Regions from separate parts of the Paenibacillus sp. R14(2021) genome, predicted to be linked through region 1. Evidence: riboswitches for the same ligand, from Rfam matches in the RefSeq annotation. Region 1 holds a riboswitch; the other holds the start of a gene.
What was found. A riboswitch is a leader RNA that binds a small molecule or an ion and turns the genes downstream of it on or off. The one in region 1 is predicted to bind cyclic di-AMP.

Region 1 (5,730 bases):
CCAACGTTTCCCAAAATAGTCAACCTGCCATTATCGGCAAAAATGACCAATTGTGACCATATTATCTCTAGAAATGGGCACTTGTTTATACTATATATACTACAACAGTGGGGCTCATATTGGAAATGGGATTACGACATCATTCGACAAATATTCGACAGGTTGTGTCGAAATGGCGAACGCTAAGGAGGCTAAGAAATGGTTGCGAATCATGCAAGGGACCGACTGCCTGAAGAGAAAGTATTCAAAGACCCCGTTCATAAATACATCTATGTGCAGGATCAGCTGATTTGGGATTTGATTAATACCCGGGAGTTTCAGCGTCTTCGGCGCATACGGCAGCTCGGCGCTTCTTATTTAACTTTCCATGGCGCAGAGCACAGCCGATTCTCGCATTCGCTCGGCGTCTATGAAATCACACGCAAAATCATTTCACAGTTCGAGCGGAGCGGCTATCCGGATTGGCCGAAGGAGGAGAAGCTTGTTGCGCTATGCGCGGCACTGCTTCATGATATCGGCCACGGTCCGTTCTCTCATTCCATTGAAGATGTGTTCGACACGCGTCACGAAGAATGGACGTGCCGTCTGCTTCTTGAGGATACGGAAATCAACCGGGTGCTGCGTGCCTTTGACCGCTCATATCCGGAGCGGATTGCATCCGTCATTTGCAAAACCTATCATCAGCCGATTGTCGTTAGTCTAGTTTCCAGTCAGATGGACGCGGATCGGATGGATTATTTGCTCCGCGATGCTTATTTCACGGGGGTCAATTACGGTACCTTCGATTTGGAGCGGATCCTGCGGGTGCTGAGACCATATCAGGGGCGGATCGTCGTCAAAGAAAGCGGCATGCATGCCGTGGAAGATTATCTCATGTCCCGGTATCAAATGTATTGGCAGGTGTATTTTCACCCGGTAACCAGAAGCTCTGAAATTATTCTTAGACAAATATTTCGCAGAGCAATGGAGCTTTACGCGGGTGGCTATCCGTTTGGTTGGATGATGGCTCCGTTGGAAAAACTGATCTCGGGCATGATTGATCTTGAAGACTATATCGCACTGGATGAGGCGCTTGTCCAAACCGCTTTCTCCGAGTGGGGGAAAGAACACGATTTCGTACTGTCTGACCTATGCCGCCGCTTTCTTGACCGCAGATTGTATAAATATGTAACGATGGACCAGCCGAATGAGGCGCTCTGGCAGGAAATCCGCGAGCAGTTCAGCGCAATCGGTCTACATCCAAGCTATCATCTAGAAATTGACTTTCCGTTTGACATGCCCTACCATGTGTATCGTCCAGGAACGGCCGGCATGACGGAGAATGAAGAAAAACCGCCGATTCTGCTGCTCTCCGGAGATGATCGTTTGTCGGAAATCTCCGGCCGATCCGACATTGTTCGTTCCATTACCGGCATACATCAAGGCAAGTACCATCTCTATTACCCAGAAGAACCGCTGCTTCAATCGGTTCATTTGCTTTCCGCGAATATTCGCGAATTATTTGCTTTAATGTAGAAAGGGGTTTCAGACATTATCATGTTAATCGACACACATACACATTTAGACTCGCATAAATTCGACGAAGACCGTGCGGAAGTTATCGAACGGGCACGGGCCGAGGGCGTACATACGCTGATCAATATTGGCTTCAACAGGGAGACAATCCCTACGACGATGGCGCTCGCCGAGCAGTATTCGTTTATCTATGCGGCGGTAGGCTGGCATCCCGTAGACAGCATTGATATGCTTCCGGGCGATTTGGACTGGATTGCATCTTTATGCGACCACCCCAAGGTCATCGCCATCGGTGAAATCGGACTTGATTATCATTGGGATACGTCGCCGAAGGACGTGCAGCAGCGCGTATTCCGCGAGCAGATCCAGCTTGCCAAGCAGAAAGATAAACCCATCGTCATTCATAATCGCGATGCGCATGAGGACGTAGTCCGAATACTGAGAGAAGAAGACGCGAAGGCGGTCGGAGGGGTGATGCATTGCTATTCCGGCAGTTGGGAAACAGCGAAGCAATGCCTCGATATGAATTTCTATATTTCCTTCGGTGGACCGCTTACATTTCAGAATGCCAGGGTACCAAAAGAAGTGATGGCGAGGGTGCCGCTCGACCGGATTCTCATCGAAACCGACGCGCCATATTTGGCTCCTCACCCTCACCGCGGAAAACGGAATGAGTCGGCTTTCGTCCGTCTTGTAGCAAATACGATGGCGGAAATCACAGGTAAATCTGTAGAAGAAATTGCTAAAATCACAACGGAAAACGCGATGAAATGTTTTGGAATATGATGAAAATCGTTTTGAAAGCAAGGAATTGGGACTAATCCGGTGTAAAAACTGAATTTCGCTTCAGAAATCGCTTGTTTTTCTCGGATTTTTCCTTGAAATTCGGTTAAATCGTCATTAATCAGTTCTTTACAATGTGCAGCGCTAGAAGGTATGATTCATTTCAGGGTAACAAAACTTGTATTCCTTTTCCAAAATAATCGCTTAATCTCCGAAAAACGGAGAGCGGGGGAACCAATTGTTGAAACTGATCGTATCATTGCGGTCGGTGGAACATGAAATTCTTCTTGGGGTGAATTTCGCAAACGACGCAGTATTCGAAAGACGCGTCATAAGCGAATAGGGCGACTCTCACGTCCGAATCCGACAGCTAACCTCGCAAGCGTCAATAAGAGAGATCAACCTCGTGCATGCAATCCATGCTACCATTGTCTAATGGGAAGCCACGAAACAGATCCTCTGTCGTCGGGCTTCTTTTTGTTTGAATAATGCGTAAACTGACGACATAGGGTTAACATGGAGGTGGCACCGAGGATGAATTTGGAAAATGCGTGCTTGCACGCTAATCACTTTATAGTCGCGTCTAAGTATCATGCGTAACAAAGGCGGCGGGGCTATGTAAGGAGGACCGATGAAGTGGGAGAACTCCAGCTTAAGGACACCCATGGGAAACGATCATCCAGCATGTCTTTCGCATTGCGATGGAAGCATGAGAATGTGCGTTTAATTATCTTAAGCGCCATGATCTCAATCGCTATGACTTTCATGTTTTTGGTGTTGTTGTACGGAACGGCTGACAAGCACGTCTCCGTAGTATTGAACGGACGAGAAACCATTGTATCGACCAAACAATGGGTCCTTCAACGCCTACTGGATGAACAAGCCATAACTGTCGGCACTTATGATAAAGTGTCGATGCCGCTCTCTGGCGGTATTAAAGACGGCGACCGCGTCGTAATTGATCAAGCGGTGCCGCTAATAGTAAAGGCTGACGGCAAAGCAAAAACGTTGTACACGACAGAGAGAACTGTACAGGCAGCGATCGATCAGGCTAATATATCGGTACGCAGTCAAGATAAAGTAGTGCCTACGCTGACGGATAGACTTTCTCCGAACATGGTCATAACGATCACAAGGATCGATAAGAAATATTCGGAGACCGCGTATCCGGTTCCTTTCTCCATTGTGAAGAAGGAAGATCCTAAGCTGGAACTTGGGAAGCAGAAGCTTGTCCAGAACGGCAAGCAGGGCACGGTCGTCAAACGTTATGAATCTGTATTTGCAGACGGTGTACTCGTCTCGCAAACGCTTGTCGAGAAGCTGAATCAAGATGCAGCTGTGGATAAGATCGTGACCGTCGGGACGAAGAAACCTGATGTCATGATGCTCTCCGCAAATTCATCCGGCACTTGGACGAAACGGGGCATAACGTTCAGTGCGAGTAAAATATTGAAAAATGTAACGCTGACCGCCTATTCCGCCGGCGTAGCTTCGACCGGCAAAGGCGTCAACCACCCCGAGTACGGCATCACCGCATCCGGTGCGCGTGTGAAAGAGGGCCGGACGATTGCCGTAGATCCGAGAGTCATACCGATCGGCTGGTGGGTATACATTGAAGGCATTGGCTTCCGCCGTGCGGAAGACACGGGCAGTGCGATCAAAGGCAAGAAGATCGATGTCTACTACAACAGCGAGTCGTATGCCGATCGTTTCGGTCTGAAACGAGGCTATACGGTCTATGTGCTGGGACCGAAAAAGCCGGAGTCTCTGTAAGAAACCCGGTCATCCTTTGCAGCATCTGTAGAGAAGCAATAATGGTGCTACTTGATTCATATCGTATTTGAAGCCTAAATATGTCATGATAAGGAGAGGCGATGCCTCTTCTTTTTGATTTTCAGCAAAGACGAAGTCATAATGACTTCTTAGGCATATCAAACGAGAATGGGGCCGCCTGTATGGACGGCTTTAGGCGATTCTTGCGAGATGTTTGTGCGAAAGGAAGGAATGAACTTCCATGATGAAAGAAATCATTGTAGTTGAGGGCAAAGACGATACCGTGGCCATTAAACGCGCCGTAGAAGCGGAAACCATCGAAACGGGCGGCTCAGCGATCGGCGAAGCCGTGCTGAAGCGGGTAGAGCTTGCGCAGCAGCGTCGAGGCGTTATTATATTCACCGACCCCGATCATGCCGGCGAGCGGATCCGCAAAATCGTGGCGCAGCGCGTCCCAGGCTGCAAGCATGCGTTTCTTCCCCAGGAGGAGGCACTCTATAAGGGCGATATCGGCGTAGAGAATGCGTCTCCCGAAGCCATTCGGAGAGCGCTGGCCAATTTGCGCACGGAAGCCACGGAAGGCAGCGGCAATCTTGCGGAAGTGACGATGGACGATCTGATGCAGGCAGGATTGCTTGTGCATGCACAGGCATCGGAACGGCGGCTTAAGATGGGCAATTTGCTCGGCATTGGATACGCCAATGGCAAGCAGTTCTATAAAAGGTGCTCCACGTTCAGAATTACGCAGGAGGAATTCCAGCGCGCACTGAGAACGATGGAAAGCGAAGGAGAACATTCATGACAGAAGGATCCAAAGCAGTTGCAGATGTGGCCTCACCCAAGCGGACGAAGGACATCATCGCCAAGTACGGGTTTACGTTTAAGAAAAGCCTCGGTCAGAATTTCCTGATCGATCAAAATATTTTGCGCAACATCGTGAATGCCGCTGAACTTGATGAAACGAAGGGCGCGCTTGAAATCGGTCCCGGCATCGGCGCGCTGACTCAGCAGCTTGCTTCTGCGGCTGGCCGCGTCACGGCCGTGGAAATCGACAACCGGCTTATCCCGATTCTAAAGGATGTCCTTGCAGAAACGCCGAATGTACACGTAGAGCACGGCGATGTCTTGAAGCTCGACCTGAAGGAGCTGATGGACAAGCAGTTTGCCGGTCTATCCGGCGTGAGTGTCGTTGCGAATCTGCCATACTACGTAACGACGCCGATTCTAATGAAGCTGCTCGAAGAGAAGCTTCCGCTTGAGCATATCGTCGTAATGATTCAGAAGGAAGTTGCGCAGCGGATGGCGGCAAAGCCGGGCGGTAAAGAATACGGCAGCCTAAGCGTTGCTGTGCAGTACTACTGCGTGCCTGAGCTTGTCTGCATCGTCCCTCATACGGTATTCATTCCGCAGCCGAATGTCGATTCTGCCGTTATCAAGCTTTCCCTGCGCGAGAAACCGGCGGTCGACGTTCGGGATGAAGCGCATTTCTTCCGTACCGTGCAGGCATGCTTCGCACAGCGGCGCAAGACGATCGCCAATAACCTAACTGCATTCGTCGGCAAATCTAACCGCGAGCTGCTCGGGCCGCTACTCGAAGGCTGCGGCATCGATCCCATCCGCCGCGGCGAGACGCTCTCGCTTGCGGAATTCGCGGCACTG
Region 2 (5,730 bases), 520 kb from region 1:
AAACGTACCGCCGAGACGTTCGACCAGCTCCTTGATCTCCGCAATCCGCTTGCGATGCTCCTCCGAGTGATTGCCGTGCTCCTGCACGTAATGCACATGCCAGTCGGCTTTCAGCCGATAGGCAATCCGGAAGCCGCGGCGGATCAGACGCTCCGCATTCATGCTTGCGGTAACTGCGACGAAGATCGATTCGTGCCTACGCCACGGTCCCCGCAGGGAGCCGTTCCGTTCCCATGCTTCGAGCCGCTCATCCACATCGTCGGCAATCTCTCGCAGGGCGAGCTCGCGAAGCGCAATGAGGTTGCCTGTTTTGAAGAAACCGGCGAGTGCCCCTTCCACGTCCTCGCTCTTATAGATGCTGCCTTCCCGCATCCGTTCCTGCAATGCGCCCGGAGCAACGTCGATCAGCTCCATCTCATCAGCCAGACGAAGGAAATTATCCGGCACGGTTTCGGCAACCGTGCAGCCCGTTATTTTCTCCACGGAGTCCTTCAGGCTCTCCAAATGCTGCACGTTCAGCGTGGAAATAACGGAAATACCGGCGTTCAGAATTTCCTGAATATCCTCGTAGCGGCGTTTGTTCCGGCTGCCCGGCGCATTCGCATGCGCGAGCTCGTCAATCAGCACGACCTCCGGATTGCGAGCAATGATAGCGGCGACATCCATCTCCTCGCTGGATTTCCCATGGTCTTGGATGACCATTCGAGGGACGAGCTTCAGCTGACCGAGCTGCGCCTCCGTGCCTGGACGTCCATGCGTCTCGACAAAGCCGATCACGACGTCGATATCTTTGCGCAGCAAGTCATTGCCTTCGCGCAGCATCATATACGTCTTGCCGGCCCCCGGCGCTGCTCCGATATACACCTTGAACGTGCCGCGGCGGATCCGCTCGATCTTCTTCTCCACTTCCTGCGTGCTCAAACGGCGATACGGCTCGGAGGGAGGCTTAGGCGCCGAACGCTTCGTCTCCAGCACCCGTTCGCCTTCGTGCTCCGCACGGTCGGCCATGAAGTACACGTCGATGTTGCGCGACTGCTTCAAGACGCTCCGGCCGATCGAGCCCTGCCGCAGCTCCTCCGCACGCGTCTGCTTGGAATGTCCCATAACAATACGCGTCGCGTTAATGAGCATCGCGTAGCGGATGAGCGCGCGAGGAACCTGGCGGCGGTTCGTAATCGAAATTTCACGGAAGCCCGCGCCGACCTTTTCTACCAGCTTCAGGATGGATTTCTTGAATGCATCCCGCTCCTTGGTCGGCTCCTGGGAAGCATCGTCGAAGACGACAACCTGCAGATCGCCGCCGAGCCGCTTGGCGATTTGCTGGCCGCGCCTAATATAGATCGAACCGTTGATATGATACTGTGCGGCGACAAGAATCCGTTCCGACGCCCCGGAAGGACCGATGAACCCCTGCTCCGCGCGGTATTTCTCCAGCGACTCGTTGACGCCCTCGGCAACTAAGCGAAGCGTCAATTCACGCAACTTGCCGACGTTCCCTCGCTTCAACAACTCAGGATCTTTAATGTTATTCAGCCGGCCTTCGTTCAAACGGTTCAGAATCGTCTCAGGCGATACGTCGATTAGACGCACCTCGTCCGCAAGCTCCAGCAAATCCGCCGGCACCGTGCATTCCGCCGAGATGCCTGTCAGCTTCTGAGCCTGCTCCGTCACACCTTCAAGCTCGTAGACGTTGACGGTCGTAATAACACTTATTCCTTTGCTGAGCAGGAAGCGAATATCCTCCAGCCGTGTTGCAAACCGGGCATTGGGGCGGTTCTCATGCGCCAGTGAATCCACCAGCAGCACCTCGGGATTGCGTTCTACGATGGCATCCAAATTCAAATCCTTCTTCTCGACGTCGCCTTTCATCCAGTGGATGCTCGGAATACGCTCCAAGTCCGCGAGCTGCTCCACGGTTTCCGGACGGCGCATCGTCGATACGGCACAGACGACGACCTCGATCCCCTGCTGCTTGAGCGCCTGGCCTTCGCGCAGCATATGATAGGTTTTCCCGGAGCCGCTGACGGCGCCGATGTAGATTTTAAGTCGACCGCGATGGATTTTAGAAATGGATAACAGCAATTCCTCCGGAGTTTTACGGCGGTAACCGGCCATAACAACGCCCCCTTTTCCTGCTTGTATCTATAAATTTACTAGTTCGCCTCTAACTTATACGCATACCGAAAATGAACATCAAAAAAGAAGCCTGCAAAAGACTGCCTCTAAACAGAGGAACGCCTCTCGCGGCTTCTAGGCACATCTATGATGAAGTGTCTATTTGCACGCACAATTCGTCGCCTCTCCCGGTTCGCTTACGAGGTTAGCTGTCGGATTCGGGCATGAGAGTTGCCCTACTTGAGCAAGGCTCAAGATTCACCCCTAATGGCAAGCATTCCGTACCTGTTACCGGCCGTATGCCTGGCATTCAATGGTTCCCCCGATTCTCAATTAAGTGAGAATTCAGCGTAATCAATTACGTCGTTTAAGTTTAAGCATGACTCGTATGTTACGCTTGCGACTGCCTTTTGTAAAGGAAACCTATGTACGCTCCGTTCTCGTTTTCGATCAACCCCTGCGATAATAACGCTTACAACCCAGGTATTCGCCAGCAATCTCGCTCTACCTCACTATATGGCTGTTTCTCGCAAATAGGGAAAAGAGCGGATTTACTGGATTCCAGGACATAAGCGGGCTGATACAGAAGCATGACCCGCGCCTGCAGACGCTCAGATGTAGCCGGAGATCATTTCGATGCCGCGTAGCACCAGACCGATGAGAAAGCCGCAGACCGCGCCGTTCACGCGAATCCACTGCAGATCCTGGCCTACCTTGTCTTCAATTAATTCCACGAGCTGATCGTTATCCAGCCGATCGAGATTCTCCTTCACGAAGGCGCCGATCTTGGCGTGATTGCGTTCGATCAAGCCGGCCGCCTGTCCCTTGAGCCATTGCTCGGCATCCGCGATGAGCGCTTCATTCTCCTCCATCCGATTCAGGAAGCGCTCCAGAAACGGCCATGCCTTAGCTGCAAAGTCCTCCGAATGAAGGAATGCAATTCCCTTCTCGCGCAAGTGCTCGAACAGCTTCGTCAGCTCGCCGTCGATATCAAAGGCTTGCAGCAATTCATCGCGAATAACGTCCAGCTGCCCGGATTCCGAGAGCCTGGTAATAAGAAGCTCGAGCGACTCCCGCAGCTTATCCATGACGAGCATGCGGCGCTGCGTATCCGGTACCTTCAGCTCGTGAATTTTGGTTAAAATAAAGGACTGCAGCATCGTTCCGAGCTTATCCTCGTCCAAATAACCGATGAAGGCATTGATCGCGAACGACATCAGCCCGCCGACGTTCAGCCCTTTAACGAGGTTCATGACTGCGTTGCCCAGCTCGCGGCGCATCCCTTCCGTGCTCACCCAAGTCTCGGCGCGCTCCAGCAGCAGATCCAGCATGCGCTCGTCCGTGCCGTTCTCGGCGGCTTTGCGCAGAAACCCGCGCAGCACGGCTTCAAGGTCGATCCGCTTCGCCGCAGCACGGATCTCGCCGGACAGCATCGGCACGATCTTCTCCGCATCTACGCTGCGCAGTACGCTTGTCAGCAGATGGGGCAGACGCTCGCTGTGGACGGCTGAATGCAAGGCGCTTCGAACGGCGGGCAGCAGCTGCTTGGCCAGCTCGATCTGCGTCAGCTTCTCGATCATGCTCTCTTTGGCAAGCAGACGGTCTTCCAGAACGCGCACGATGCCCTCCGACATTTTCTTCCGGTTGCGCGGCAGGAGTGCCGTATGCGGTATAGGGATGCCGAGCGGATGGCGGAATAACGCCGTTACGGCGAACCAGTCCGCGAGTCCGCCAATGACGCCGGCCTCAAACCCCGCATGCAGCAGTCCGAGCCCTCCCGTACGGAACGGAATCGTCGCCGCGAAGCCCGCAGCCATCACACCGAGCGATATATTCGCGATTTGCCTGTTTTTCTTAGATTCCTTCGCCATGATCTTCCTCCTAGGATTGCTCTTTACACCATACCACTACAACCGGATCCGTTGCAAAACTGGGATCATCGCAGGACCCGGCTGGTACACACGTCCTGTTAAGCCCGCTGCAGGTTCACCGGAGCAGCCGCTCGTGGGCGACCATGCGATGTAAGGTTATGGGAACACGCCAAGCAAAACAAGGACGCAAAAACGCCGCCATCGCCACTGCGATGTGGCGATGGCGGCGTTTTGTCGTGACTAGCGGTTCTTCCAGCGTTCCAGCTTGGGGATGCCTCGCGTGAACAAGCCTGTCGTGAATTTCGGAAAACCCATGCTTACGAGCTTCTCTTTGACCCGTTCCTTCATCCCTTCCGCCGTCAGCTCAGGCAGCGTGAAGCTGCCGTTCACGTAACAGTGGCTGCAGTATTTCATGCTTTTCGAGCCGTTCGCTTCCGTACCGTTCTTATCGCCTTTCGCAATCGGCATGCCGCAGCTTTGGCAGTTCTTATACGCGTTCGCGATCATTCCACTGTCCCCTCTCGTAATCGTTTACGTTCATTATAGAGCATGAGCGGAAGGCCTGTATATCGTAAACGCGGCGCTTATACAGTTGCGCATCAATCCGCGTCCGGTTAAGATAGATTTAAGTTCAAAAGTTAAAGCGGTTTAATTTTAGTTGAATATGAATCCTTTTTGTTTGTCGTTTTCACATCAGATGATGACCCTGCCAAAGGCCATTAGATCGGATAGCTTCGATCCGTCGCCTAGCTTCAGCGTGGAGATATGTTTCACTATCTATCACCTATACAATCATATGCCTGACCGCTGTATTGTAATATCGCTATGCCAAGACGAACGGTCCGCAAGGCATCCATACTTTTGATTAATCCGGAATGCTTTTCTTCAAAAGTTAAAGCGCTATAAGTATGATCACGCCATTACCATTATCGGAAAGCAGGCTGCCCTCGCATGAAAATCAGTATTTTCGACGTTGCCAAGAAATCAGGACTGTCCGTCGTCACGGTATCCCGCGTGCTGAACGGCGCGGAATCGGTGCGCGAGAGCAACCGGCAGAAGGTGCTCGCCGCGATGAAAGAGCTGGACTATCGGCCAAGCGCAGCGGCCCGCAGCCTTGCGAAGGGCAAGACGGGCATTATCGGCCTCATTCTGACCACGCTGCAGGATTCGTTCTTTGACGCCATCATTAACGAGCTTAATCGCATCCTATCGTCGCACGGCTACTTCCTCGCGCTATCGGTATCCACGGAGACGGAGCAGGGCGAAGAGCACTATCTCATTCAAGAGGACCGGGTGGACGGCATTATCCTGCTCTCACCTCTCGCGGAGGACCGCTTCGTCATGGAGATCAAGCGGCGAAATATCCCCTACGTGCTCATCGACAATCAACAACCGGAGCATGATGCCAATGCCGTCAACGTTGATAACAGCAAAGGCGGTTATATGGCATCGAAGCATCTCATCGAGCTCGGACATACCTCGATCGCGCATCTCAGCGGCAGCGAATGCTTCCGAAGCACACGGGAACGCCGCGACGGGTTCCTGCTCGCGCTCCGTGAGGCAGGCCTTGAGCCTTTCGAGCTCGCGCCCGGCGATTACGATACGGAATTCGGCTACCAGACCGCGAAGCGCTGGGCAGAAGCCAACCAGCTTCCCACTGCGGTATTTGCAGGGGACGATTACATTGCCGCCGGCGTCATTAACGCTTTAACGGAGGCCGGCGCAGCGGTCCCCGGCGACGTGG

Region 2: linked by a shared signal. The riboswitch ahead of KXU80_RS21130 (histidine kinase) and the one ahead of KXU80_RS18650 (resuscitation-promoting factor) in region 1 are both predicted to bind cyclic di-AMP.

The regions. Positions count from the first base shown of each region.
Region 1 covers NZ_CP080269.1:4,006,026-4,011,755, forward strand. The annotation lists gene KXU80_RS18640 (HD domain-containing protein) at 199-1,515, shown strand; gene KXU80_RS18645 (TatD family hydrolase) at 1,537-2,301, shown strand; cyclic di-AMP (ydaO/yuaA leader) riboswitch at 2,490-2,698, shown strand; gene KXU80_RS18650 (resuscitation-promoting factor) at 2,935-4,071, shown strand; gene rnmV (ribonuclease M5) at 4,313-4,873, shown strand; gene rsmA (16S rRNA (adenine(1518)-N(6)/adenine(1519)-N(6))-dimethyltransferase RsmA) at 4,870-5,730, shown strand, end outside.
Region 2 covers NZ_CP080269.1:4,523,208-4,528,937, reverse strand. The annotation lists gene KXU80_RS21130 (histidine kinase) at 1-2,115, opposite strand, end outside; cyclic di-AMP (ydaO/yuaA leader) riboswitch at 2,294-2,476, opposite strand; gene KXU80_RS21125 (DUF445 domain-containing protein) at 2,727-3,986, opposite strand; gene KXU80_RS21120 (zinc ribbon domain-containing protein) at 4,227-4,493, opposite strand; gene KXU80_RS21115 (LacI family DNA-binding transcriptional regulator) at 4,938-5,730, shown strand, end outside.